3 regions of the Sporosarcina sp. Y1004 genome follow, and region 1 is predicted to be linked to each of the others. Evidence: riboswitches for the same ligand, from Rfam matches in the RefSeq annotation. Region 1 holds a riboswitch; each other region holds the start of a gene.
What was found. A riboswitch is a leader RNA that binds a small molecule or an ion and turns the genes downstream of it on or off. The one in region 1 is predicted to bind preQ1.
Positions count from the first base shown of each region.

Region 2: linked by a shared signal. The riboswitch ahead of queC (7-cyano-7-deazaguanine synthase QueC) and the one ahead of queF (preQ(1) synthase) in region 1 are both predicted to bind preQ1.
Region 3: linked by a shared signal. The riboswitch ahead of AC25Y6_RS08085 (QueT transporter family protein) and the one ahead of queF (preQ(1) synthase) in region 1 are both predicted to bind preQ1.

Region 1 covers NZ_JBYHFQ010000016.1:73,643-83,676, forward strand. Annotated here, with positions in the region: gene sspI (small acid-soluble spore protein SspI) at 13-225, shown strand; gene argF (ornithine carbamoyltransferase) at 755-1,711, opposite strand; gene AC25Y6_RS12220 (M42 family metallopeptidase) at 1,859-2,947, opposite strand; gene AC25Y6_RS12225 (diaminopimelate dehydrogenase) at 3,150-4,130, opposite strand; gene AC25Y6_RS12230 (hypothetical protein) at 4,120-5,256, opposite strand; gene AC25Y6_RS12235 (MFS transporter) at 5,420-6,577, shown strand; PreQ1 riboswitch class I at 6,613-6,656, shown strand; gene queF (preQ(1) synthase) at 6,742-7,239, shown strand; gene recQ (DNA helicase RecQ) at 7,430-9,199, opposite strand; gene AC25Y6_RS12250 (hemerythrin domain-containing protein) at 9,304-9,576, opposite strand; gene AC25Y6_RS12255 (hypothetical protein) at 9,597-9,719, opposite strand; gene AC25Y6_RS12260 (S66 family peptidase) at 9,799-10,034, opposite strand, start outside.
Region 2 covers NZ_JBYHFQ010000004.1:153,912-163,945, forward strand. Annotated here, with positions in the region: gene AC25Y6_RS04720 (glycerate kinase family protein) at 1-479, shown strand, start outside; gene AC25Y6_RS04725 (GDYXXLXY domain-containing protein) at 561-1,112, opposite strand; gene AC25Y6_RS04730 (DUF2157 domain-containing protein) at 1,109-2,185, opposite strand; gene queE (7-carboxy-7-deazaguanine synthase QueE) at 2,568-3,275, opposite strand; gene queD (6-carboxytetrahydropterin synthase QueD) at 3,272-3,697, opposite strand; gene queC (7-cyano-7-deazaguanine synthase QueC) at 3,694-4,359, opposite strand; PreQ1 riboswitch class I at 4,367-4,411, opposite strand; gene AC25Y6_RS04750 (DUF378 domain-containing protein) at 4,825-5,193, shown strand; gene AC25Y6_RS04755 (squalene/phytoene synthase family protein) at 5,316-6,137, opposite strand; gene sspL (small, acid-soluble spore protein L) at 6,393-6,527, opposite strand; gene AC25Y6_RS04765 (gamma-type small acid-soluble spore protein) at 6,555-6,752, opposite strand; gene AC25Y6_RS04770 (AAA domain-containing protein) at 7,075-10,034, shown strand, end outside.
Region 3 covers NZ_JBYHFQ010000008.1:96,477-106,510, reverse strand. Annotated here, with positions in the region: gene AC25Y6_RS08110 (CPBP family intramembrane glutamic endopeptidase) at 1-468, shown strand, start outside; gene AC25Y6_RS08105 (sensor histidine kinase) at 622-2,817, opposite strand; gene AC25Y6_RS08100 (hypothetical protein) at 2,820-2,996, opposite strand; gene AC25Y6_RS08095 (response regulator transcription factor) at 2,974-3,663, opposite strand; gene AC25Y6_RS08090 (DMT family transporter) at 4,571-5,458, opposite strand; PreQ1 riboswitch class I at 5,573-5,617, shown strand; gene AC25Y6_RS08085 (QueT transporter family protein) at 5,625-6,107, shown strand; gene AC25Y6_RS08080 (excisionase family DNA-binding protein) at 6,162-6,392, shown strand; gene AC25Y6_RS08075 (BCCT family transporter) at 6,580-8,073, shown strand; gene AC25Y6_RS08070 (homoserine dehydrogenase) at 8,112-9,098, opposite strand; gene AC25Y6_RS08065 (O-acetylhomoserine aminocarboxypropyltransferase/cysteine synthase family protein) at 9,212-10,034, opposite strand, start outside.

The DNA.
Region 1 (10,034 bases):
GAGGTTGATAAAATGGATTTTCAAATAAGAGATGCGATTACGGCAAACATGACGAATAATACAGCGGATGATATCCGTAACGTTGTGGAAGATGCCATCAAGCGAGGCGAAGAACACCTGTTACCAGGCCTTGGGGTGTTTTTTGAAAAGCTGTGGAATAGTTCAGGTGAACAGGAAAAAACAAAGATGGCCGGAGAACTAGCACAAGTATTTTCGGCAAGTTAAACTTTGTAAAAACTTCGTGTACAACTGTCACCCGCACAATTTTCTAGGATGGCATTTGGATAAACATAAAGCCGCTCATTCATTGAGCGGCTTTAGTATTTTAAAACTAGAAATTTCACCAAATCCTTCACGAAATAATTTCATTTATTGATCAAACATATTTTCAGTTTACCATTAACTTTGAATGAATCAGCAAAAAAGCCTAGGTGGCAAACCTGGGCTTTTAAAGTATTTAATTTAATTGAATCAATTTCATAATTGCTTATTTTAATTAAAAACCCTAATATTAACGAAATTTCTTAATAGATTATTCGTTTGCATATATGAGTTCCGTTGATTGCAACGGAAGGCGGCGACTCCAGCGGGAACAGCTAGGAAGAGAAAGAAGTTCACTCTTCCATAGCTGAAAGCCCCGCAGGAACGCAGTGACGAGGAGATTGAAGCCGTGCCCGCGGAAAGCTTCCGCCTGGAGTGTAAATCAACCTTGTTCGAATCTTAGTACAAAATCCTCTTTATGAAATTGATTTAATTATAACAAAGATGCAAGTACAGCTTTTTGTGCATGCAATCGGTTCCCTGCTTGTTGGAAAACATAAGAATTTGGACCATCGATAACAGAAGTCGCTACTTCTTCTTCACGGTGAGCAGGTAAACAATGCAAGAACATGTAATCCTTTTTCGCATGAGCCACCAAACTGTCGTTAATTTGAAACTCTTTGAATGCTTCGAGACGTGCGGCCGCTTCTTCTTCTTGCCCCATACTCGTCCAGACATCAGTATAAACAACATCTGCATCTGTAACAGCCTCAACAGGATTCGTCGTTTCAAAAACACTTCCACCATTTTTTACAGCAATAGCTTGTGCTTTCACTAAAAGATTCGGATTGTATTCAAATCCTTTTGGTGTTGCGACAGCTACATGCATACCCATATGTGCTGCGGCAATGACCAGGGAATGTGCTACATTATTTCCATCCCCAATGTATGCTAACTTCATTCCCTCTAATGACCCTTTCACTTCCAAAACCGTCAGTAAATCTGCTAATGCCTGACATGGATGAAAAATATCCGTCAAGCCATTGATAACTGGAACCGAAGTATGTTGTGCCAATTCTTTCACCATTTCATGTGAGTTCGCACGAATCATGACGCCATCTAAATACTCAGACAGTACATGACCAGTATCATAAACCGATTCCCCACGCCCAATTTGCAAGTCGCGTGCATTCATGAATATCGCATGCCCACCTAGCTGGATCATTCCCACTTCGAATGAAATACGTGTGCGCGTTGAATGCTTCTCAAAAATCATACCGAGTGTTTTTCCCGCCAATAAATTTGGCATCTTGCCAGCTGCCATCTCTTTTTTCATAGTATCCGCTTTATATAATAGATACGCTACCTCATCACGCGTATAGTCCAGTAGTGTCAATAGATCTTTCCCTTTTAATCCTGCTAATATTTTAGTTTCGTCCAAGTCAATCATCACCACTTCTTCATCCCCTATCGTTTATTTCAATTGGTATCTCTGATTATATGTATGCATAAATATAAAGTCAAGTGTATTTTTATAGATATTCATAAATAAAAAAGGCTTAAGCCATTTTACTGGCCTAAGCACACCTTTTAAATCTTATTCGAAAGTGATTTTATTTACAGTATCCCGGTCTAATTTTTTAATAACTGCGACAATCAGTTTTACCGTATTTTCAAAATCTTCACGGTGTAAAATTCCTGCATGGGAATGAATATATCTTGTTGGTATACAAATCGCAAGTGATGGTACACCCTTTCCAGAAAGATGGATTGAACCCGCGTCCGTCCCACCACCTGGAATTGTTTCGAACTGATATGGAATACCATTTTCTTCAGCGGTATCGACTACTAGCTCACGCAATCCTTTATGTGAAACCATTGAAGCATCGAATAATAAAATTTGTGGACCATCGCCCATTTTGCCCGTCGCTTCTTTTGAAGTGACACCTGGCGTATCACCTGCAATCCCTACATCAACTGCAAAACCGATATCCGGTTGAATTTTCGTTGCCGTCGTTCGTGCACCCCGCAGTCCAATTTCTTCTTGTGCAGCCCCGACGCCGAAAACGATATTCGGGTGTTTTTCGCCTTTAAGCGCTTTCATAACATCGATAGCGATTGCGCAGCCGATACGGTTATCCCATGCTTTTGCAAGGAGGTATTTGTCATTTTTCATCACTGTGAATTCAAAATAAGGCACTACCATATCTCCGGGCAGAATACCCCATTCCATTGCTTCTTCCTTTGAAGTTGCTCCGACGTCAATGAACATATCTTTAATATCGACAGGTTTTTTACGTGCTTCCGGTGATAATATATGCGGAGGTTTTGATCCTATAACACCTGTAATTGTATCGCCTTTGCGTGTAACGATTGTCACGCGCTGCGCAAGCATCACTTGTGACCACCAGCCTCCAACGGTTTGAAACGACAGGAAGCCTCTATCATCTATTTTAGATATCATGAATCCGACTTCATCAAGGTGACCAGCAAGCATGATTTTAGGTCCATTTTCTTCGCCCGTTTTCTTCGCAATCAAAGATCCGAGTCCATCCTGTTCGATTTCATCCGCAAATGGCGTTATGTACTTTTTCATCACTTCACGGGGTTCACGTTCATTTCCTGGAATCCCTTTAGCATCCGTTAACTCTTTTAGCATCGCTAATGTATCGTCTAATTTTGTCAATTACTTCGCCCTCCTAAATATGTCCCTATGAGTAGTATATGCGAAAAGTGAAGTGTTATCAAAAAACTAGGTTTTAATATATCCTTAAACAAAAATACCCCCCAACCAAAAGTTAGATTGAGGAATTTTAGTTTACATCAACTATCAAAAGATAATTTTTTGGACGTGTATATAGTGAATTTCCTAGGTGGCTCTAGTGCTGTTATAATAACTCTTTACGCAAATCGGCAGCGCTTTTTGGTGATAGTAAACCAGGTGCAATATCAAATACTGTTTTTGCGCCTGTTTCACCTTTCTCATTCAACCTGTAAGCTGCGCGTGCGTATGCAACGAGTACACTTGAAGTAAATTCGGGATTGCTACCCAGTTTTAGTGAATACTCCATTACTTGTGTATTGCCAACACCTGTCTTACCGCTACGAATTACAAAACCGCCGTGTGGCATTGCCGAGTGGTCCTGCTTCAATTCTTCTTCAGTGATAAAGGTAACAGTCGTATCGTAGTCAGAGAAGTAGTCTGGCATTGTTACAATCGTGTTTCGCACTTCTTCAGCGTCAACGCCTTGTTCCAAGACCACATAGCATTCACGCGTATGTTTCTCACGCGTCGACAATTCTGGTAACGAACCATCCCGCACGCGATCGACTGCATCTGAATCAGGAATCGTATATTGAACAGCACCTTTTACACCATCAATTCTTCTGAGTGCGTCGGAATGTCCTTGGCTTAACCCTTTGCCCCAAAATGTATACGTTGCTCCTTCTGATAATACTGTTTCACCGAACAAACGATTGATGGAAAATAGACCCGGATCCCATCCGACGGAAATGATCGCAGTCTTACCATTCGGTTTAGCCGTTGCATCAACCGATTCAAAGTATCCTGGAATTTTTGCATGCGTATCAAAACTATCGACAGTATTGAAGAGAGCAGAAAGAGCTGGTCCTTGTTCCGGTAAATCATTTTTTGATCCACCGCAAAGAATTAGGACATCAATATCTTCTGTATAATTTTGGATGTCAGACATCATATGAACAGGTATATTGCCATTCAGCAGTTTAACGTCCTCTGGCTTCCTCCTTGTAAATACGCTTACCAGTTCCATATCGTTGTTTTGAGCAATCGCGTATTCAACACCGCGGCCTAAATTTCCATAACCTGCAATTCCGACTCTAATTGTCATCGTTTTTATTCCCCTTTCGATCTAATGCTTTCAATTTCAGCAATTTACTATATAAGTTTATCTCTTTATTCGTCATCTTTCTATATAACTCATCTGCTTTTGCTAAAAAACATTCATCAATCAAGACAAATCCATATCCAGTGCCGCTTTGTCTAATCAAAGGAAGTGCTTCATACTTTAATGGATATCCGCCATCTTCTCTTAAGAACCCTTTTAATGATTTCATATATTTCATAATGGCACTATGAAGTTTTTCATTTCTATGCATCGGTTCTGATGATGTAAAGACGAATGTCGTTGTTTCGCCATATGGACTGCTTCCTTCTGAATTCGCTGCATGTTCTGCAACCCATCCTGTAAAACGGCCATTGTCGGCCAATTGAATGATTTTATCAAAAACCGTACTTAAAATTTCATTTATCATAAAAGACAAGTCTGGTTCTTCTTCTATCAACTTTTCATTATCAAAGTGCATGACCCATCCTGCAGTCGTCATTTCACGATCCAAAACTGTTTCAATTTCAATATACGGACCCGGATTTCGTGACTCGTCATGGTACAGTTCTGCAAGAGTGATTTGCATATCATTCTGCACGGACTCCGGAATAGTCATAAGCATTTGCTTGTCTATCGTCACTAAATCATTTACTACTCTTCCAAAATAAAACGGAATTTCTTTCTGTATGCTTATCAAAGCTGAAGCCAATCTAGACTTTTCATCGTCTGCACGAATATTTAGTTTAAATGGAATCGTCACCACATGACCAACGCTAGTCCAAATAACTGCTTCCATAAAAATCGCTTCGATGGATGAATACGCATGCTTCACTACAATTCCCGCTTTAACGACAGAATTCGCCTCAAAGTGATTTGTTTGAATAAATATTTCAATTGAAGTATCAGATGCGATATGTGCAATTACTGGTGATCCTAAATTGAATGATTGGTGAACATTCATATATTCAGGTTTATTCAAATCGGCAACTTGGCGTTCTGACAAATCCCTAGCGTAAAAAGGCTCGTAGTAATCCTCCAATTCCAGTTCAACAAAAATATACTGTTTTTCAATTTGCGCTTCATTCTTTGTATTATCTTGTTTACTGAAAAGTTTTTTAAGGAAACTCATTCATTTCTCACCTCTTTTTCTATCAGATCTAATCGTAATCTTATCGCTACAGTTCGTATTATGGCAAACCAAATGGATTGTTCACAATCTATCCTTTTCCCCTTAGCTCAAACTAATGCTAAAATATAGAACGGTATCTATATAATTGAAAAGAGGCTACATTATGCGTGGGTTTGTTTACCTCATTGTATTTTTCTCGTTTTTCGACTTATTTTCACAACTTCCCGTTATGAGTCCATTTGCATTATCACTTGGTGCTACGCCATTCCTCGTAGGACTTGCGGTAGGTATCTATTCATTTTCTAACACAATCGGGAATGTCATTTCAGGTTTCATGACCGACAAACGAGGTCCATTCCTCATACTAGTACTCGGACTTTTTGCGACAGCGATTTCTCTCTTCCTCTACGCGTTTGTTTCTGGGCCGATGTCACTGCTCGGGGTGCGATTCGTTCATGGTTTTATGGAAGGACTAATTGTTCCCGCAGCCTTCACTTTCCTAGCAAATCGTGCAGAAGGTTCAAAACGTGGTAAAAGTGTTGCAATTTCGGGTGCATTCGTTGGAATGGCCGCAATTTTAGGACCTGCATACGGCGGTATTGTTGCTGCGAAAACAAGCACCTCATACATTATGGCGGTCAACGGCGGGATTATGCTGTTGTTAGCAATACTAGCATTCTTTGTTCTTCGTTCTTATACATATGTACGAAAACAACCTTCACAAGGTGCTGGTGAATTCCAGGTTATTAATCTGTTCCAGCATCCCGGAATGGTCAGAGCTTTTGCTGGGGCATTCTTTTTAATGTTTTCACAAGGTGTACTAGCTCTTGTTTTACCGTTAAAAGTAGCTTCGCTCGGATTCGATACGAAAACGACGGGGTTATTATTAAGTACATTCGGCGTGGTTGCAATTCTAATCTTTTTATTACCCATTAATCGAATTTTTGACCGCGTACGACCGGTTGTGACGCTAGCATTCGGAATTGCACTCATGGGATTGAGTATGTTGTTCCTAAGCCAAATTGAAGAATTGAATTACTTGTATGTCGCAATGGGTATTTACGGAGCGGGATTTGCTTTCCTATTCCCATCGATCAACTCACTGCTAATCGATTCTTCGTCTGCTGAATTCCGTGGAAAAGCTTATGGTTATTTCTATGCATTCTTCTCAATAGGCGTTGTTGCTGGTTCGGGACTTATCGGCTTCCTCGACCTAGAATATCGAGGAGCATTCATGCTGACTGGTTTCCTCCTGCTGGCAGTTGCTCTGTATGCGTTAATTGGCTTAACAAAAAGAGAAGCTATTGACAAATCAGAGTAGGTCGTTTAATGTCAGATACGAAATGAATACCCTGTTCGGGAGAGGTTCATAGCGACCCTCTTAAAAAAACTATGGATTACGGAATTTAAGTCATGTGCATTCGATATGGCTCTTTTTTCCGGCGCCTATGGACCTCCCTGACAAATTTATGGGAGGTTTTTTAATTGGCTGGAAGAGATGAGGCAACACTGACCGACTTAACTTTACTCGGTAATCAAAACACAAAATACGTGTATGAATACAACCCTGACGTTTTAGAGTCAGTCGACAACATGCATATCAATCGTGATTATTTCGTGAAATTTAATTGTCCTGAATTCACTTCACTTTGCCCAATGACCGGGCAACCCGATTTTGCAACGATGTATATCAGTTTCATTCCAGACAAAAAGCTAGTAGAGAGTAAAGCACTTAAATTATATCTCTTCAGTTTCCGCAATCATGGCGATTTCCATGAAGACTGTGTCAATATCATTATGAATGATTTAATTAAACTGATTGAACCACGTTACATCGAAGTATGGGGTAAGTTCACACCACGCGGCGGATTATCAATAGACCCTTATTGTAACTATGGTAAACCCGGCACGAAATACGAAAAAATGGCAGAACACCGGATGATGAATCATGATATGTATCCGGAAAAAGTAGATAACCGTTAAAAAATTAAGCTTAAGGTAGTAAACGCTACCCCAATTGCTATGTGGATTTAAATTGTTGTCACCCGTTATTGATGAGCGGTTGGACTATACTTAACATCATTGAAGATAAATCAGTTGTCTATTCAGAAGAATAAAGAGGCAGGTACTATCCCATTTTGGAATAGTACCTGCCTCTTTTTTTCAAAGTTCATCAAGCATTTTGCATTTGATAATTCTTGATTTCTTCCATGAACGGATCACCGTATCGTTCCAATTTCGCAAGTCCTACACCGTTTACTTCTAGGAACGCATCATTCGTGATTGGCATTCTTGCTGCCATGTCCCGTAATGTTTTATCGGAAAAGACAACGAACGGTGGTACACCGGCTTCTTGAGCCAGTTTCATACGAAGTGCACGGAGCTGATCGAATAACGGATCATCATTTGCGACTTGCATAGTAACAACAGAAACTTTGCGATGTACTGTCACCTTGCCTGTCAGTACATCTTTTCCTGCTTCACTAACATAAATGGTCGGAAATTGCCCATTTTCCACGCCAAGATAACTTTCCGAAATTATAAACTCAATAAAATCAGAAATGTCTTTAGCGCTGCGTCCTTTCATCAAACCATATGTCGTTAATTTATCGAAACCGAATTCAATCACTTTCTTGTTCCGTGATCCGGTTAATACTTGCGCAATCATAGACTTACCAAATCGTTGGCCCATTCGAATGACGCATGACAATACTTTTTGAACATCTTCCGTGACGTCTGTACTTTCACGAGTGTCAGTGCAATTGGCACATCTTCCACAATCCACTACATCCGTCTCTCCGAAATACAAGATAATGAACTTTTGTAGACAAGTTTCCGTATGGCAATAATCAATCATGGACTGTAATTTCTCCAGCTCAGCGGGAATTCTACTTTGGTCTTGCGATTGGTCAATTAAGAAACGTTGTGTTTGCACATCCTGCGATGAAAAGAGCACCGTACATGCACTATCGAGCCCATCACGGCCTGCACGGCCTGCCTCCTGATAATAACTCTCCATGTTTTTCGGCATTTGGTAATGAATAACGTAACGAATATTGGACTTGTCAATTCCCATTCCAAATGCATTCGTCGCTACCATAACAGCGGCTTCGTCATTTAAAAAGCGGTCTTGGCCGGATTGGCGTTCAATATCCCCAAGTCCAGCATGGTATTTTGCGACTTTCACTCCACTTCTTTGTAGAAAGTCATGCACTGAATCGACGGCTTTACGAGTCGCGGCATAGATGATACCCGCTTCCCCTTCATTTTTCCGAACATATTCTTTTACGAATTTCTCACGGTCTTGCCCTTTAACAACGGAAAAAGTTAGATTTGCTCGTTCAAAACCAGTCATTACTGTATTATTTTCACTAATTCCGAGCTGCTTGCAAATATCTTCCCGAACTGCCGGCGTAGCAGTAGCTGTTAAAGCAAGTAGAACCGGTTTTTTATCAAACAAAGAAACGATGCTACTAATATTTCGATAACTAGGTCGGAAATCGTGACCCCATTGTGAAATACAATGCGCTTCGTCGATGGCAACCATCGGAATTTTCATCAAACGCAACTGATTTTTAAAAGAGGGAGAGTCAAGACGTTCTGGTGCCACATAAAGAAGCTGATATTCACCCTGCACAGCTCTTTCCATCGTATCAAAGTATTCCTCCGATGACATCGAACTGTTGATGTATGCTGCCGGAATCCCAACTTGATGGAGCGCGTCAACCTGGTCTTTCATCAATGAGATTAGTGGTGAAATAACGAGGACTGTACCATCCATCACAAGTGCGGGAACCTGATAACAAACAGACTTACCGCCGCCAGTCGGCATAACACAAAGCATATCTTGATAATCCATAACACCACGGATTACTTGCTCTTGTCCTATCCTGAAAGAAGGGTATCCGAAATACGTTGTTAATATCTTTAATGCTTTTTCGATTTTTACCGTCTCCTTCCAATATATGTCGATATTAAAATAGCCTTAGTCAGAAACTGGGGACTAGACGAAGAAAAAAGCACCGGGTAATGGTGCTTTTTGTAGGTTTAGTTTTCAAAAAGCATACGTTCCTCGTCGCGGCTATGTATTTCATTGACGACAATCAAAGCGTGAAATTTGTGTAGTGCAGCAGGGCTTAAATTTTCTTCTTCGCGCAATTGCTCAATGTCTTTCACAATAATTCGCAGTAAATCATGATCCCGTGTCAATTGAATAACTGCGTCCTTTAAGTCCGGGTTGCGTTCAGCAACTTCTCCGTAAAATCCTTGTTCTTCCGCATCCGCATGACTAATAACACGTGTCTTCCAATATTCAATCAAGTCATCTGCCGCTTGATTCGCTAATTCAGATCTCCCTGTTTTAAGAAATCCATCATACCCTCTGTTTTACCCATTGCTCCTGAAAGTCCACCTTCATGTATCGCGCGGTGAGAGTGAAGGTGTTTGAGTGCAGGTCCAGCCATTTCAATCATCCTTTCATCTCGAGCATTTCTTTAAGAATACCAGATTTGAAGGCATAATGGAATGATTGCCGGGTTATCATTAGATCAGTTTCGTTTTCAACACAGCTTTGCCTTCTGCCACTTCGATTTCTGCGTATGCGCCGTTGACAAATGTCATTTGAGGAGGCACATGTCCGATATCTGCATTGTAAACGATTGGAATACCTGTCAGCTTGGACAGTCTTTCCATTGCATCTACATCACTAAACCCACCTTGGGCGATTCCTGCCGCTGTCCTGCCGAATAGGATGCCTGCAGTATTATCCAACCAGCCTG
Region 2 (10,034 bases), on a different contig from region 1:
ACAACAACCTTTTACATTTTGCTAATTTGATTGAAAGGGATATAGGCATTAGACTCCATGAACTTCAGGGAGCAGGTGCGGCAGGTGGTTTCGGAGGCGCAGTTCTTGCGTTTTTTCCTTCAACAATAAAGCGGGGTGTAGATGTCGTACTCGAGTATACAAGGCTTGACGAACATCTATTAAATGCAGACCTTGTCATTACGGGCGAAGGACAACTGGATTTTCAAACGGCTTTTGGAAAAACACCCATGGGAGTTACCCAAATGGCAAATAAACGCAATGTATCTACTATAATTCTGGCTGGGTCGCTAATGGGGGATATCGATTCACTTTATCAGTACGGCGTAATTGGAGCATACAGCATCATGAATAAACCGATGAGTTTAAATGAGGCCATGGAAAACGCAAGTGAGCTATTAGAAAAAGTCGCGGAACAAGTTTGTCGTACCTATTTTTCAACTAGAAAAGTGGTTGAATGATATGGAAATCAAAAAACGATTGAAAAGCTAAACAAAAAAGCCCTAAACAGTTCACCTGAACTTGTTTTGGGCTTTTTCATGTTATTGAATTGCTTGAATATCCTTCAAAATTGCATAACCGTTTTTCACCTTTAAGTGAGCAACCAATTGCCCTTTAGCAGATAAATCCTCAAGCTCTTTTCCAGTGTTTTCTGGTACATAGAATCTATCTAAACCAAAGTTAATGGAATGAACGTTTATACCTGTCGTATTTTGATAGTCATAGCCATTCAGTTTTCCAGTTAAGTAAATACTGCCTTTTGGTTTTTTATCAGTTAAGCTATCAAGTACATAAATGTCTCCCTGTTTAACTAGCTTTCCATAAACAGTTAACTGATTGGAATTCGTGTGTTTTTCAATTTTTTTCAAAATACTTGTGGGAATTTCGCTTTTTGCAACTTCCTCAATTTCATAGCGGAGCGTTACATAATCTCCATACAATAAATCTCTCGGATCCACAGGCACAGTTAACAAGCTGATATCTTCACCGTACGTTAGCGCCCATAGCGGTTTAAAAGTCAAGCTAATTAACAATATAAGAGGGATGGCTAATGCAACGATGAAACCAAAACGCTTATTTTTCATCCTGTTCATTGGCTATCACCTTTCCTCTGACGTGTCTTTTCAAACCAGAAACCAAAGCCAATTAGGATCAAACCACCAATGACAAAGAATAGTGATTTTGGCATGAAGTCATATGACAAATCTGCGTAAAAGCGGAAAATCAGTGCACAAACAATGAGAACAGCGGGTAAACTACCGATTTTCAAGAAGAACAGTAGTTTTATCGCGAAAACAATTGTGAAAATAATCGCCATGATTTCGGCAGTATCTCCAGAAACAACATCTATCCAAGTAGTTGGAAATGTTAGAAATAGACCCGCTATTCCATAGACAACTGAACCAAGCCATTCAGACGATAATTGGTACCTGCCAAACGGGTAAAAGGCGAGAAATAACCCAATGATGAAGAAAGTACTTGCAATAAGAAGCCCATGCACATCAAAATAGATGAATAAATTGAAAATAAACGTCATTGCTAAAACCGTATTAGCGATGAACAAACCTCTAGAATGATCGAACCTTTTTTCATTCATCCAAAAAAGAAATGGAATGACAAGTAGAAGGAAGTAAGGTACACCACTGATTCCACCCCATACATTGAATCCATAGATAATGAAAAATCCTGTTGCTACTGCAGCTATAAATTTATCTTTCAAGTAATATGCGAGCGGTAAAATCCCGAGTCCCCACATGAAGAAATCTGCATAGACGCCTGCGCTTAGGTTAAACATTTGGCCAATCAAGAAGATACCAGCACCGTACACAGCCACACCGATATAATAAAGGCTACGCGATGTTTTTGGATAACGTTCTTCCATTTTATAGCCGCCAATATAAAAGCCAGCTGTCGCAAAGAATAATAGAATAAACTTTGCAAGTTTCGGTATTTCCTGCCAATTTCCAGCGATGAAACTTAAAATACCGACACCTATTAAAATGGCTCCAAAGACCAGCAAGACCCGCACAAAACCCACTCGTTCAGTAGGCTCGTATTCCGATAGAAGTGCGCTTCTTTGATCCGTCCCAAGCTTTCCTGCTTGTTCCAAATAGCGAAACTCCTTTTCAAGAACACGGTATTCAGAATTACTGACTTTTCTCTTCATCTAATCGAGCCCCCTATTCCATAGTTTCTCGTATGCTTAATTATACCCGTTTTTATTCATTAACAACACTGGAAGTTAAGGCTATTTTCTAGAACAGTTTAAACTGTATAAGAGACAAGTGGTAGATAGACGAATGAATAGTTTTTGGGCACTCTAGTACTTAGCACATTGTATTCTTTGCTGTGTGCTATAAGAAGTGTTCTTCCTTAAAATGAAAGTAGGGATGCGACGAAATCGCATCCCTACGTATTAAGAAATTTCGATAATGTATTGAAGTCGTTCAATATAGTAATACAACTGTATCCGTATTGCTCATTGTGTGGATTAAATTATTCGCTGGCGATTCTGGACAATTACCATGCGTAATTTTATTAGTACATATCTAAACCCCACGTTTATTCCCCCATATAAGGGTATGGAGCTGAGGTAACACCCTAACGTCATTCATGATAGATGAATTGACGGTCAAATCAACCAACCATTCATACCGATTCAGTAGAGTAGACACTAGCAGTTCATTTTCAGTCGTCGTCGTATCGTCGTTTCCTGTCTGTAAAAAGAAAGGAAAAGCCGGGTAACGTTGGTGGACGGCTTCGGCAAATTTGAAATCCACTTCATCAAAAATGACGATTTTCAAACTAGCCGTCGTATTAAGCAGTTTCTCCATAAATGTATCCAGTTTGCTGAAATCTGTTGCCATTCCAGAACTAGGTGGTTTTGGAGAAAGGGTAATATCATCGATTTCCAACAACCAATCCTGCCAAAAAGAAGCCTGCGTTTCAACCGCAACTTTCCAGCCTTGTTCATGGCATAAATCAACAAGTTCCCCGATACCTTTATGAAGCGCAGGATTCCCACCTGATATTGTTACATGTGAAAATGACTGCCCTCCAATAGCTTTAAGTTCATCTATAATTTCAATTGGTTGTTTCGAAACGCTCTTTCCTGAACCATCCCACGTGAAACTGGAATCACACCACGAGCATGAATAATCACACCCTGATGTCCGAACGAACATCGTTTTCAATCCCATTACCATTCCTTCACCTTGAATAGTTGGTCCGAACACCTCCATCACAGGAATCTTCATACGTTCTCCTCCAGTTTAGGCCGGTAGATGACGTAGCTTGTTGGCGTTTCACGGACAATGACCTGAAGACAGACTGCTTTATTGCTCCTCGTCTGTAGAACTTCCTGAATTGAATTATAAATCTGTTCGGCTAATTTCTCAGTTGTAGGGAAGTTAGCCTTAAATTCAGGATGATCATTCAATACGGAATGATCATATTTATCATGAATAAGGGTTTTGAGTTCCTTGAAATCAATCAGAAAACCAATTGAATCCAATTCATTTCCTCCGATTGTTATGTTCAAATAGTACGTATGCCCATGCATCACTTGGCACTTTCCAGCATTTTCACTCGGAATGTAATGCGCCGCAGAAAAATGCATGTCTTTGTTAAGTTCAAAACGAAACGAGTGCTGAACTTGTGGGTAAAATTGCTGCATCATTCGGAAACACCTTCAGACTTTTTAGTAATGTAAGCAATTAGTCCATCATTTCGTAACACACAAGCTGGACATTCCCCGCAGCCTGAACTTGGAATTCCGTTGTAGCATGTAAGTGTTTTGTGCTGTACAAAATCAAGTGCACCTAATTCATCAGCCATTGCCCAGACCTCGGCCTTATCCAGCCACATTAAAGGCGTATGGATAACAAAGCGCCCATCCATTGCTAAATTCAACGTGACATTCAATGACTTAATAAAATTGTCACGGCAATCTGGATATCCGCTAAAATCAGTTTCACTCACACCCGTTATTAAGTGCCGGGCTCCAATCGCATCCGCATAGACAGCCGCAAACGACAGAAATAGGTGATTCCTTCCTGGAACAAAGGTAGAAGGTAATTCACCATCTACTTCTTTTACTTCGATTTCATCACGTGTCAAAGCATTAGCAGATAGTTGATTAATAAGGCTCATATCGAGCAGTTTAAACGACACACCGAGCTCATCCGCAATTTTTCTTGCACATTCAATTTCCGCTGAATGGCGCTGACCATAATCAAACGTGACCGTCGCAACTTCAGCGAAATTTTTCAATGCCCAAATTAGACATGTTGTACTGTCTTGGCCGCCACTGAATACAACGACTGCTTTTTCATTTTTCATAGTAAACATCTCCTTAGTTTTTTTTGAGAGGGAGTTTTCGAACCTCTTTTTCGAACAATGTTAATAATAGCATAGGAGTAGAAGCTACTAGTAGTAGTTTCCACTTTAAATAAAATGATATATTTATTCAGTATTTATATACCGATTTAATCCTAATCAATTTTAATATATAAAATGTGATTTGTTGGTACATTCATTTGTATAAAGGGAATTGACATCACCAAGGATCAAAAACGGGAAGCATAAAATATATAGGATTAGTGCCGATTAACTCCACAAATTTTTATGATTTATGTATTAAAACGCTTTTTTAGCAGAAGATAATAACGAATCTTAACAATTACCGGGAAGAGTGTTTTTATGGTGCCCATTCGTAATGATGTAATCCCTTTAAAAACTCGAAACGGTATTGCGGATTCAATAATTGTTCGAAACTGCTAATTAAATAAGGGAGGTGTTAAAATCATGAGAACGATACAACGAATTGCCTTGGCTTTGGTAATAATTGGAGCAATCAACTGGGGCTTAATTGGATTCTTTAAGTTTGATTTGGTAGCATCACTATTTGGTGGACAAGAGGCGTTTTTATCACGGGTGGTTTACGGTCTGGTTGGGTTAAGTGGATTGGCTTGCTTGGGTATCTTATTTAATCCAATCGAAGAAACAGTCGCAGATAAAGAAATCAATCGTCGAGGCGTTAATAATCTCAGTTACGATACTGAGTTTGGTGAGGAAACAGATATTGCGAAGTTGCGTGAGTCTTCTAAGAAACCCATTGATGAAAAGAATTCAGCTGACACAAGAAAGAAGGATTCAACAGACAATAAAAAATAAAGGAAGCTGAGCAAAGTTGTGGCATTTGAAAAAACATCCCAGCCTATGTCATATTGACAAGGGCTGGGATGTTTTTTAATGCATTACCAATACTTTTTCGAAGGTATTAATATAAATTGGTGTCAATTTTCATTAATAATTTCATCTACTGTAGATTCAACTTCAGCTCGTGACATTTTTTCTTTACCACTCTTAAGCGTTTTTAATGTTGTTTTTGCCAAGGCAAGTGGGATTTTACAGAATAAAAGAATGTTTTTAGTGTCTAATGACTCTACATAGGCATCCGCTTTATCCAAGTTCTTTGTTGCATAGGAAAACATGTCGTTACGGTCCCAACCATCGGGAATAAAATGAACGCCGCGATCAGCATCTTCCTCTTGATTGCGAAGCATATTGACTGCCTGCAAACCACGTCCGTATCCTATAGCTAATTCACGATCTGTTTTAGTGCCATCATACATCTCCCATATGTCCGAAAGCATAACACCTACTAATCCTGCTACATAGTATGTATATTCATCTAAATCTTCTTTGGTTTTAACTAACCAATCCTTCTCGACCCATTTCGCCATTCCGTCTGCCATAATACTTGTTGACTCTTTTACCTTGTCCATAATATTTTCCGGACAAAAAGATAGCCAATCAGCCAGCCTTAATGTTACTTCAGGTAAAAGGTCCTCATAAGGCTTTAATAGTTGTTGATAGGCTGCACCATCAAAGTCTGCTTTTAAAAGTTCGCTTGTTGAGCGCAAAAGATATTGCTTCGTCTCCGATTGTAATCCTTCGTGATCTTCAATTTCATCAATTGCTCGCATACATAAATATGCTGATCCTACAGACTTTCTTAATGTTGGATTTAGTAATTTGATGGGGATATAAAAGGTTCTACTTGTCAACTTAAGGATGTGCATGGCTTCTTTATTTAACTTTGCTTCATTAATCAATGAAATGATCCCCCTTTCACAATGAGGTTGTTAATGTTTTGACGCGTCAGATAGAAAACAATCAATTACTCGGATAATATCTCAGGTTATTCAGATTGTATTCGCTCACAATATACTTGGATCGTATAATCTTTATTGTATCATGGACGGCAGTAATACGTACAAATAAACTCAGCCTACAACTTAAAGGCTGAGTTTGGATTATATTGCAGTCAACTTCAAATTGATGTCGTAATGTGCAAAAAAGACAAATTATTATTTCGTGTTCTTCTTTTTAGCGGCTTCTTCCAGTTTGCTTTTTGGATCTTTTGATAGGTCAGTATCTGCATAACCTTGGGGTGTTACACTAGTCGCTTTCTTACCCTTATCGTTATTTTTGTCTTTCTCCATTTTTTCACCCCCTATTAAAATGAATTGCTATATGTGATTGTTCCTTGTCACTTCATCTGGATTTGTATCACTGTAGATACCAGTTCCAAGTCCGCCACTCTTGGCAATTAATTCTTTTACTTCATTATAAGTTAGGCCCGAGTTTGCATTTTTTCTTTTTACGTCTTCAATATCTGTTCCAGATACTGTATAAGTTCTTTTGTTCGAATTGCTATTTATGTTCAAAAAGTCACCTCCATTTTGTGTATACTTATGTTCTCTCAATTCAGGATAATTATTCAGGGATTTATTGTCATTGGTGCAAGTGACTATATGGGACACTGCTTCGGAAATACACTATAATTGTCTAGAGTGAAAATCCAAAACACGAAAAAAGGTAATTGCTGATTTATTGGGCCATCAAGGTAGTTCGTCTGTTAGCCGCATTTTACAAATGAGAAATCAATATAAAATAATCGTATAAGTCATAATGAAAAGTCAGTAATCTGAATAGGGATGCTGACTTTTCCATGTTTATAGTTATCAGATTGTGAAAGAGGGCATGCTAATGAAACAAGATTCATCCACACTTAAGGTAATGCGGTGCGGACTAGGCATGACGGATAATGCCCGCAAAGGAATAGCGAAATTGACAATTGGCGAATATGCATTTTTTTCGATGCAAGAATCCTTTTATGTATATATTGAAAAACGACCGAATAATAGACAGGGAAATATGTCGTTTTCAATTTACTTTGATAACGTAGCGAATGAAGTTTTATCAAAACGTCTAAATGATAGAGTGGCCGTAATGGAATGCGTTTATCAAAATGAAAGTTTTTTGGCAACCGGTTTTCAAGTTAGGGGAAGGAAAGAACCCGTCCAGACAAACAGACGTCTTCCAGCACGCTTGAAATTTCTGGTAGGGCGTAGTACAGGTATTGCAATGCCGATTGATCTTTACACAAGCATTCGAGAGTTGCCGATTGCACAAGAACGTTCGGAGTATGTGAAGAAAAGAATTGCCGGCTGGGAAGGCTATCTGCGAGTAGAGGAAAGAATTGCCGATGTCGATGATTTGACGACGCCTTTTTCACACGCATCTTTGAATGCAGACTTCAGTAAATTGACCATTCGATGTAAAGAACTAAAAGGAAATGAATGGAATACTATTAATGGTTTCAGTGTTAAGTTGAAAGGACTTCAAAATGAAATTGGAAATGTTATTAATACGAGTAAGGGCAAAGGGATTGTAGAAATCGAACTGAGTCGCAACTGTAAAGAGATGGCTCGCCGGAATGAATGGAATCCGAATACATATAAGGAAGTAGTATTTAGTAACTTTGCTGCGCTTAGCCAGGTAAGGAGACTTCGAAAGGGGTTCAAAGATCTACAGGATGGACTTGCTGCCAATGCAAATTTGGAGAGGGTACTTTTTGAAGAGCGGCCAGTTGTACGTATTTCCAAGAAACAACAGAATCTTGTTTTTCATAATGAACTTAACCAGTTCCAGAAAGAAGCAGTCACTGGAGCAATGACTTCAAATGATTTGTACGTTATTCAAGGACCACCGGGTACAGGGAAAACGACGGTTATTTCAGAGATATGCCACCAGAATGTCAAAGCAGGTCTGCGTACTCTCGTTGCTTCCCAAGCAAACCTTGCTGTGGATAATGCACTCGGAAGACTTCTATCTCATCAGGACGTCCGAATTTTACGTTATGGTCGAACTGAAAGTATTGAAGAAGAAGGCAAAAAGTTCATTGAAGAAAACGTAGCTATAAACTGGAAAGACGTGACGTTGAATACCATCAATGCAAAACGCCAGTCGAATACAAATAGAGAAAGACAAATAAATGATTTGTTAGTTAGTCATGGCGTAAAGTTAACAGAAATGAAGAATGAATTGATGTCTTTAGACAAAAAAGTTGAATTGAAGGAAGCCGCTCAAGAAGAATACATAACTAATTCTTTGACAATGAAAAAGCAACTTACTAATCTGAAGAACTTGAAAGAAGAAAGTGATAAGTTGGTCAAAATTCAGGCCGCATTCATCCAATCTGAAACGACGTTAACCAGTGATGTTAATCGACTTGAAGAGCTCGTCTTATCGAAAAGCACAAGTATAGCTACAGCGGGGCAAATGGAAAAATTAGAACTACGAATAGAAAAGCTTCAATACTTCATTAGCTATAGTCAAACAGTAAATAAGATTGACGAGATGAATAGGTCCATTGGGGCCCTTCATAAAGAAGTACAAATAATAAATACCAAAAAGAAGCGACTTCATGTATTTTTGGAGGATATTCAAAAAATCACTAAAATAGATCGTTTACAAAAACACATGGATTCGTTTGAAATTATTCCACACTTCAACACACAGTGGAAAATTACCGAGTTAAATCAATTGATCGCCACTATTAAATCTGAAACAGCGGATGTTGGATACAGTGAGTGGCAAGAACTTTCACAGCGACTATACAATGCCATTGAAATGATTGAGCGTTTATTGAAAGATAATGGTTTTATTAAGAAAGAACTGAAAAGAACAGTAAATGATAAATATAGTTCTATTAAAGAAATTCATGGCCTTATTGACCGTGTAGGTAAATTTCTAATTCACCCATCTACCAAGAGCAGCCTAGAAACGCGTAGCTACTCGGCACAAAAATATGACAATCTCGAAAAGATAGCAATTGCACTTGAAATGTTATATGAAAGAAAGAGATTTTCAGAATTGCAAGAAGCAGGTTTTGAAAAACAAAATCAAATTAAGATAAACTCGAAAAAAATGTATTCAGTCATAAAAACCGAAATTAGCGAACAGACGAATCAATCCATAGTGGAAATAGGACAAGAAAAAAAAGCAATCGACTTAATTGTTAGTAATCACCAAGCTGAGATCATCAGTCTTCAGCAAACGGCCATGAAACTTTTAGAAAAAGTGGAACCCGTTGACGAAACTATGACAATCAGTGCTGCAATAGAGGAATTGAAGAAAAATGAGATCGTTTTTTCGGATTATAATGAGAATAAGAAGGATATCAAACAATATAAAGATGAATTAGAAAAGAAAAAGCATGAAAATAGAATTAATGCAGAACATCATTTAGATACTTCAAAGGCACTTGAAGATATTAGAGATAAAACTGAGGCATTGAGCAGCAATCTCATGAAGTTGGAAAAAGTAATGATGACCTTGGATAAGCTATTGGATGAAAATCCTGAAGAAATCCGTAAACAAGTTTTAACTACCATTCAAACCATTTCCACTGAAGTAGAAAAACTTAAAGTAGAAAAAGAACGACTACCAATAACAGATAAACTCCAAAAAGAATGGGTTTCACTTCTGACTAATGCCACTGAATATGATTTAGATGAAATACGAAAACTATATGTTAAACACGCAAACGTAATTGGTACAACCTGCGTTGCGTCTGCACGGCGTGATTTCATGGAGGAGTATCCTACTTTCGATGTAGTTATTATCGATGAAGTTTCCAAGGCGACGCCGCCAGAACTACTTCT
Region 3 (10,034 bases), on a different contig from region 1:
TCTAAAAGTATGGGTATCGCAATCACTTCGGGAATCTTAATAATGGCCGTTATCATCATGTCATTTCTCTTATTAAAGCCATTCATTAATCTAAATGAACTTATTGGCGATTTAGAAGACGCTGGTGTAACAGCTACAGTGTTCCCTTTCATCGCATTCTATATCTTGTTCGGTAATTCGATACTGGAGGAGTTTTACTTCCGCGGCCTGTTGCCTAATATTATAAGCAATTCAAAAGTCCGGCTTCTTGTTCCATCCTTCCTGTTCGCAATTTACCATATCGCAATTTTTCTACCTTGGTTCAGTCCAGCACTTCTCGTAGTTGCCGTTGCAGGACTCTGGTTGGGAGGAGTGATCTTTCAGTTGGCCAATGAAAAAAGCGGAACCATTTTGCCCTCTTGGACAGTTCATATGTTTGCAGATATCGGTGTTTTACTTGTTGGAGTGTATATTATTTACTTCTATTGAAAGAATGATCAATTTGCGTACTTTACCTAATCATTCCCGCCAAAGGAAAGCCTTAAACCCATTTCAATCGTAACGAATCCGCAAATAGAAAGAAGCCGTACGCAATACCCTTGAGTAAAGGCATTGAGTACAACTCACATCATTGTCCATTTATTAAACCGCTGCCACGACGACCGTTACTTTGAATAAATCTCCATCTACTTCAATTTTCATATTCCCATTATGCAAATCGACGATGGATTGTGCTATCGCAAGACCAAGTCCAGAACCGTCCGTTTGGCGTGATGCATCAGCCCTTTTGAATCGTTCAAACAATTCGTCGGTGTTTTCACCAAGCTCATACTTCGTCACATTTTTCACGACGAATTCCGCGTTATCTCCCACTTTTCGAAGTGTAATATAGACACGGGTACCCGGCAATGTGTATTTAATGGCGTTGACAATCAAATTATCCAGTACGCGCCACCATCTTTTCCCGTCGACATAGGCAACAAGCGTAGACTCTGGTAAGTTCACCCTAAAATCAAGGCCCGATTTCGAAATTTCTTCTTCGTGTTCTGCAAGTGCTTGTTGAAGCAATTGTGTCAAATCGACGCGTTGTTTGTGAAGCTCCAAGTTACCGCTTGCCATTTTCGAAACTTCAAACAAATCCTCAATCAATGTCTTTAAACGCTGTGATTTCCTATCTAAGATATCTATATATTTTGCTCTATCTTCAGCTGTGATATCTGCCTTTTTCAATAGATCCGTGTACGTAATAATGGACGTTAATGGTGTCCTAAGATCATGACTAACGTTCGTAATAAGTTCCGTTTTTAGGCGTTCACTCTTCGCTTGTTCGGTCATGGAACTGCGGACACCTTCGCGTAGGTTATTGAGATTCCGCGCATGGTCTGCAAGCGGTGATTTTCCTTCGATTTTAATTTCCTCATGAAGACGTCCATTCGCCATCGCTTCAGTAGCCACAATAATACGATTCAAATACGCCGTTCTTCTCACGAAAATATAGAGGAATGGCAGCCCAGCAAACAATACAAGTGGAATGTAAATCATAATTAATATGGGTTGCATGAGAACGACGGCAAACCCGATGCCCGCTAGGAAAAAGCCAATTAATAGAAGGAACGATTGAACACCAATTGAACGATTCAAAAACATCCCTTGCCATGCAAGTATAAATCTCATACTATAACTATCCTTAATTTCTTGTTTCAACACCACTTCATCTTTTATTCGCTCCATGAAATTAACCAGCTGTAACACTGTTAGAAATACGAGGAGTGTAAGGAATACAAAAGAAATTACATATATAACCAAATTTTCGAGGCTATAAAAATAAGCATAGTCTGCAACAAACAATAAATTAATATAGAGCATCAGCAATGTTGTAACCAGCAGAGCTCCTTTTACATCGATTTTTAAACGACTATACCAGTCCGCCCCTCTTCTATCCTTCACCCAGTTCTTATTGAAACGAAACTTTGTCAACAGAAGGATTAATGCAATTAGCCCGACAATCCAAGTGCTATAGGCAATATATTTTGATTTGTTAAACCAGGCTGCAAGTTGACCATGAGACCCTTCCTGTGATATCCCTTTTGAAATGACGACAATACCCTCGAAAGTCCGATCTGGGTTTCCGATTATTGAGCGGTTACTGTCGATGTATTCCCCAGTATGGTTTCCTGTGTACTGGTATAAATCAGCATTTTTTATTCGAAGTGACTTAGCCTTGAAGTACCCTTCCTTGGAATTGTACATTCTCTTGTAGGCGGCGGGCGCTTTGACATCACCGGACGCAAACGTTTCACCCGTTTCCACATCTTTCAACTCATAGGCAACCCACCGGAAGTTATAATCGTCCACACCATTGAATCTTTCACTTACATATTGTTCAAGCGCTTCTCCTTTTTCTTCACGGACTTTTGCCTCTACATGTTTATCATCTTGGAAGTTTTTTCGAATATCATCTATTTTCACTTCTTGCTCTTTAATCAGTTCTGTTTTTAACACTTCATTGCCAGCCGCTTTCGCTTCTTCAATTCGGTCTTGATATTGGGCTGTAATATTGGAAATTTGTTCAGCCAATGTGCCGTAACGCTCACGATGTTCGTCGATTTCCTCCTGTGATACTTTGATTTGTTTTTTCTCCTTTTCCACATCAATCGGATTCAAAACGGTTGTACTAATTTTATCGTAAAAATACTCCATTTCAGATTTAAAATCCTCTGTATCAACAAAGCTATTCCCGATAAACTTTGGACCCGTATTTATAAAAGAGACAAGCGCAGTTAAAAACAAGGCGATAAGAATCGACCAGACAATAAGAGGCATTCGTTTATTTTTCATATTCACACATTTCCTTTCACTATCCGGGTGAAGTAAGCAATCGCCCTACTGGAACGTTCCATTCCATTTCCGACCAGGTCAATGATGTGGGAGAAACAGTAACCGATACTCAAAGCGGCAATGACAATCGCGATGATTGACCAAACTACAGCCCAGTCATTTTTCGATTTTGTAACCAATGCCCCACACCACCTTTACATATCTCGGATTTTTCGGATCTGCTTCGATTTTTTCGCGTATTTTACGTATATGTACCGCAACGATATTTTCAGCATTGTACGCTGCTTCATTCCAAACGCGTTCGTAGATTTCGTTGATTGAAAATACACGCCCCGCATTCTTCATCAGCAACTCTGTAATTTTGTATTCAATTGGTGTCAGTTTTACCACGCCACCGTCAATAGTGATTTCCTTTGCTTCTTCATCCAGAACTAGCCCGTCGATTTCTACTTTTTTCTGGCCATCGTACGTCCCAAATTGGATATAGCGACGCAATTGTGACTTCACACGAGCCATCAACTCCATTGGATGGAACGGTTTCGTCACATAATCATCTGCACCAACGGATAGTCCATGAATTTTATCGGAGTCTTCCACCTTCGCACTCAGCATGATAATCGGGATATTGCGCGCTTCCCGAATTTTGAACGTCGCTGTAATACCATCCATATTTGGCATCATTATATCGAGAATTAGAAGATGGACATCATTCGACTCCAGTAGCTCAAGCGCCTCTACACCGTCCGCCGCCTTCAGTACCTCATAACCTTCATTTTTCAAATATATTTCAATCCCGTTACGGATGTCCTGATCGTCATCCGCTACAAGCACTGTGAATTTCGCCATCTTCCGCACCTCGCTTTTCTCTATGATACCAATTGTACCCGCCAAATCTTAACATTCACCAACTGTAATTATGAAGAAAGTCTTAAGAACAGATTATATATGTTCGATTAAAGAATCCCGTTGAATCTATTTAATGAGAGAGTTGTGATTCGGGGTGTGGATTATAGACCGCTCGGCGCTTTGGGGATGCCTCTCGCCATGAGCCTGGATTAACGCTTCGCATCCAGTCTCAGGGCTTAGGCTACCCCTTTGCCGCGCCTAAGCTGGGGTGTCCATTATCGAGAGAGTGCGGTTTGGAGTGTGGTTTGTAGATCGCTTGGCGCTTTGGGGATGCCTCTCGCCATGAGCCTGGATTAGCGCTTCGCATCCAGTCTCAGAGCTTCGGCTACCCCTTTGCCGCGCCTGCGCTGATGTGTTCATAATCGAGAGAAGTGTGATTTTGAGATGTAAATGCTGAGATTATAATGTGATTACTATTTGATACTAATTTCATTGAAGAAAGACACACTGCAGATTGCACTAATCTCCGATAAAGAAATGCGCTTTCTTACATAGACCATCCAGCGAAGGCGCGACTTCGTGGTAGCCGAAGCGATAAGACTGAAAGCGGTCTTCTTTCTGGCTTATCGCGGGAGGCATCCACAAAGCGCAAAGCGGTATTAGCGGGATTTCTGAATCTAACTATAATGTTGGTACTTTTATTAATCACCTCCGCAATTATAGATAAAGAAATACGCTTTCTTACAAGGTCTATCCAGCTACCACGAAGCGGCAAGCGGTATTAGCAGAGTTTCTAATTCATTCACTTGTTTCGTGACTTTTTCAATGGCCTACCGTATTCATTTGTTCAACATAAATATCGGTGAAAAACCCCTGTTCTCCCAACTATTGATGGGGGAACAGGGGTTTATTCATTTAACAAGCTAGACTTCTTCACTTTTCTACCACTGAGCGTCAATACGAGGATTCCGCCTAGCAACATAGCAATGCCCGTCCAGGACGTTCCGTCGAGATGCTCGCCAACCACAATAACACTCAAAACAGCTGCAGTAAGCGGTTCAGCAAGTGATAGGGTAACGGCAGAGGACGATGGAATTCTTTTTAATCCGGTTGAAAACAGGATGTACGCTACACTTGTCGTAATTATTCCAAGATACAGTACCACAGATATTCCCCGAGCAGAAATCAGACCTTCCGTTTCGAATAAAAGCAAAAATGGCATCATCATCAACGCACTAATGGAAAAGATGACTGCAACAGCAGGTACAGCATCCACTTTTTCAAGTACTTCTTTATTTACAAGTGCGTAAAAGGCAAACAATAGCCCTGCACCAAGCGACATCAAAACACCTACTGGATTAACAACGATACCGTCTTTATTTAAAAATAGCAGTGCACACCCCACAATCGCAAGAGCGGTAGCTGTAAGCCAAATAAATGTCGGACGGCGTTTTAACAAGAACCATTCGATGATTCCAGAAAAAACAGGCGAACTGCCGATGGTAACGACCGTCCCTATCGCGACACCGGTTAATCTGACAGAAGAAAAGAATAGATACTGGAAAATGGCCATTGAAATAGCCGCGTAAATCGTAGCTTTCCACGGCCAATTCTTGAAATCAATTTTACGCATGATTAGTAATAGAATCAGCAATGAAAAACCACCCACCGCAAGCCGTGATGCACCAACTGTCAATGGATGGATGGTTTGCGGTAGGAACGTTTGTGCAGTGCCAGTTGTTCCCCATAGTATTGCACCTAACAACACGAGTGTGTAGGCAATTCGCTGCGACATGATTCCACTGCTCCTTTTCCCTTTATATATAGAAGATACCATATAATTCGAGAGTTCCAACATTTCAAGTTCACTTGACACGACTAGTAACTATGTACTATAATCACTAATTGTTCACACGTGGTTCGTAACCATCCCACGCTAAAAAACTAGGAGGAAATAAGTAATGAAAATAAAAACAATGGCCATAAGCGGGATCATTGCCGCTTTATATGTAGCCGTATCTCTATTAATAGCACCACTGGCTTATTCAGCAATCCAATTTCGTATCTCCGAGCTGTTCAACCATCTTATAGTGTTTAATAAGAAGTTCTTCTTTGGTATTGTGCTCGGAGTATTCGTCACAAACTTGTTTTCTCCACTTGGCATGTATGATCTATTTTTCGGCGTGAGTCAATCAATTATAGCTCTTTCAATCACGATATTTTCCGCTAAATTTATATCTGGAGTTTTCAAGCGAATGGTCTTCAACACACTAGTTTTCACCTTTACCATGTTCATCATTGCTTTCGAGTTAAACCTAGCATTAGAGCTCCCTTTCCTACTTACATGGTTAACAGTTGCAATCGGTGAATTTGTTGTCATGGCAATTGGAATTCCGATTATGATGGCTTTGAATAAACGGCTAAACTTCAAGAAATTGATTTAACCGAAACAGCACCCGCCACTTTGTCTTCAACTGAATTTTCCAAGGAGGGCTTAGATGTATATCTCCATTCAAGAAACTGCAGAATATCTTAGCATGCCCGTCGAACAAATTCAGAAGTATGTAAGAGAAGGACGGATTCGTTCTGTCCATGACGGCGAACAATTTCTAGTGAACAAAGATCAGTTTGGTCTTTATTTAGAACAGCTCGAAACATTAAAACACCAAATTGACGAATGGCGTAACGAACCCATTCCACCCGATCGCGACATTAAAGATGAAGATTGAAATACCGGCTGAAAATCTACGGATTTTCAGCTATTTTTATTTAAATAGAGTACTCCGCATCGTCCGTGTACACGAATGGAAAGGACTATAAACGGGAATACTTATTTAACCGAACAGTTGCTTTCATAACATTTTGCTAGTATAGTTGAAAACTGTTTCTAAATTACCAGTAACACGAGGGGGAAGTATGAAGAAAATATCAAACGTTTTTTATATCACAATTGGTCTCATCATATTGACCGTTGGATATGGCGCATTCGCTCCTGAAAGTTTTGAAGCAATAACAACGAACATCAAAAATGTTGTTGCATCAACATTCGGTTGGTACTACATGTTGCTCATGTCATTTATGGTAGTCCTGAGTATCTTTTTCATCATAAGTCCATATGGGAAGATTCGTCTCGGAAAAGATGCAGATCGACCGCAATTTTCAACGGTTACTTGGATTGCCATGCTCTTTTCTGCAGGGATGGGTATCGGACTCGTCTTTTATGGTGCCGCAGAACCATTGTCACATTTTGGAATCAATCCTGCCACGGAAGCTCCAAATACAGATGCAGCTTTTAAAGAAGGGCTACGACAGACTTTCTTCCATTGGGGGCTCCATGTGTGGGCAATGTACGGTGTTATCGCACTATCTCTTGCCTTCTTCCAGTTCCGCAAAGGCGAACCGGGATTAATTTCAGCAACATTGAAGCCGATATTCGGCAAAAAAATGGTTGGTCCGTGGGGCGTTCTCGTCGATGTACTCGCAGTATTCGCGACATCTTTTGGAGTTGCTACATCGCTCGGCTTCGGTGCTGTTCAAATTAATGCAGGCCTTCATTACTTATTTGACGTTAAAATTAATATCTTTTCTCAATTTGTCATCATCGGGGTCGTTACTATCATATTCATCGGTTCCGCTTGGTCAGGACTTAGCAGGGGTATTAAATATTTGTCGAATACCAATTTAGTACTTGCACTCGCACTTCTCGGATTTGTGGTTATAGCGGGCCCGACATTGCTTATTTTCAATATGTTTACTGATTCTTTTGGAGGCTATTTATCAAATCTCGTTCAAATGAGTTTTCGCACAGCACCTTTAGACTCCGGGGATCGTAGTTGGCTTGACAGCTGGACCATTTTCTACTGGGCTTGGTGGATCTCATGGGCACCATTTGTAAGTATGTTTATTGCCCGCGTTTCAAAAGGACGTACCATTCGCGAATTCATGATTGGTGTACTTGTTGCCCCTACGCTCCTTGGATCATTCTGGTTTTCAGCGTTTGGAACAACAGCCATCGATATCCAGAAAAGCGGCGTTCTCGATTTGGCGAAAGCCGATACGGAACTAGTCATTTTTGAAATGTTTAGTGCAATGCCTTTGTCTATCGCCGTTTCAGTATTTGCCATATTACTGATTGCTTCCTTTTTCATTACTTCTGCAGATTCAGCAACTTTTGTTTTAGGCATGCAGTCGACAAACGGTTCGTTGACACCCCCAAATACGGTTAAACTCATTTGGGGGATCATCCAATCGACAATTGCCCTCATTTTACTTTCTGTCGGCGGACTTACAGCCTTGCAAAACACCATTATCATCGCGGCGTTGCCATTCTCATTCGTCATGTTGCTGATGGTTGCCTCATTGATCAAAGCATTGAAAGTAGAAGCTAAGTTAATGAAGCTAAAAAAATGAGTTGAAAAGGCGATTCCTGAGATGGAATCGCCTTTTTCTTAACTTTTGATAAGAACCTTTTCACGTTGTCCAACCATATATAAGAAGTCTCCGATCAATGCGCTTGCTGTCGGATACATGCCTGCTCCCGGGCCAACAAGAGTAAGGGACCCTAGATAATCAGTTTCAACAATAATTGCATTATCAACACCGTCGACTCCATATAACGGATTGTCAGGACCAATCAGTACCGGTCCCACACTTCCTCGCAAGACACCCTTTTCATCAATTGAAATCTCCGCGATATGCCGATAACGAAGTTTCCCCTTTAATGCTTCCGCAACATCTTCAGTTTTAACTCCATCGATTCCGACTATCGGAATGTCTCGCCAATCAGGCTGGGTACCAAATGACAGTGCACTTAAAATCATCAGTTTTCGAAAAGCATCTTTACCACTAACATCGTCAGTCGGATCTGCTTCTGCATAACCGAGCTCTTGTGCTTCAAAAAGTGCAGTGTTAAATGGAACTTTCTCTTCCCGCATCTTTGTCAAAATGAAATTTGAGGTTCCATTTAAAATCCCTCTGATTCGTCGTACTCGATCTGCAGGTAACAAGTTTTTCACTGTACGGATAATTGGTACTCCACCCGCTGTAGTTGCTTCATAACCGACCTGAACGCCCCGGAATTCCGCATGCTTCAATAATGCCGGACCATGTGTCGCGAACATTTTCTTATTTGCCGTTATAATGTTTTTGCCCTTTTCGATTGCATCTGAAAGATACGTATAAGCAGGTTCCTCACCAACAATTGCCTCAAAGATGAAATCAATGTCCGGGTTCATCAGTATGTCCTGGATGTCTCCCGTCACTTTTACCCCTGGTGTTGCTAGACGTACTTTCGCTATATCGCGAACAAGGATGGCAACTATATCGATTTCACAGCCTGTTTGTTGCTTAATCTCATTCTTTCTTTCATTCAAAATTCTGTAAATCCCTTCACCTACAGTGCCGAAGCCGAGTAGAGCAACCTTGATTGACGGCATTTCGCCACCTCCATGGACTGCTTAATAACAAGTCCCCATTTTTCAGATTCTCTTAAATGGCTATAGGGCGTAACAAACTAAGACGATTGTCATAGCCATCTTTCTTCCAAAAATTATACTGTTACAGCGACTGCTGCTTCAATAGCCTGCGCTAAATCTGCAATAATGTCTTCTGCTGATTCAAGACCGACCGATAGTCTAATTAGTTCCTCGGTAACGCCTGATTTTTTCAAATCTTCAGGGCCAAGCTGCTGGTGCGTCGTTGAAGCAGGATGGATGATCAAGGATTTTGCATCGCCAACGTTAGCTACGTGCGACCAGATTTTAACGTTGTCAATTACGTTTCGACCAGCCTCACGCCCGCCTTTGATACCGAAAACGATAATGGAGCCGAAGCCGTTTTTCAAGTACTTTTTCGCAAGGTCATATGATGGGTGATCTTCGTTCCCAGTATACGTTACCCATTCAACAGATGGATGCTGTTTCAAGAATTCTGCCACTTTGATAGCATTTTCATTATGTCTTGTCACACGCAGATGCAGTGTTTCAAGTCCTTGTAAGAAGTTAAAGGCACTATCCGGATCTAAGCAAGGTCCAAAGTCTCGTAACAATTGAACACGTAGCTTAGTGGCAAACGCCGCGCCTGCAGTGTCAATTCCATAACGAAGGCCATGGTAAGATTCATCCGGCTCAGTAAAGCCTGGGAACCGTCCTTGTGTCCAATCAAACGTACCCGCATCAACAGCAACTCCACCGATTGTTGTACCATGTCCGCCAATCCATTTCGTTGCAGAGTGGATCACGACATCTGCACCAAATTCGATTGGATTTGAACCGTATGGAGATGCAAACGTACTGTCTATTAGAAGTGGTAGACCGTTTTCATGTGCAATGTCCGCAACCGCTTCAATATCAAGCACATGTAAACTCGGATTA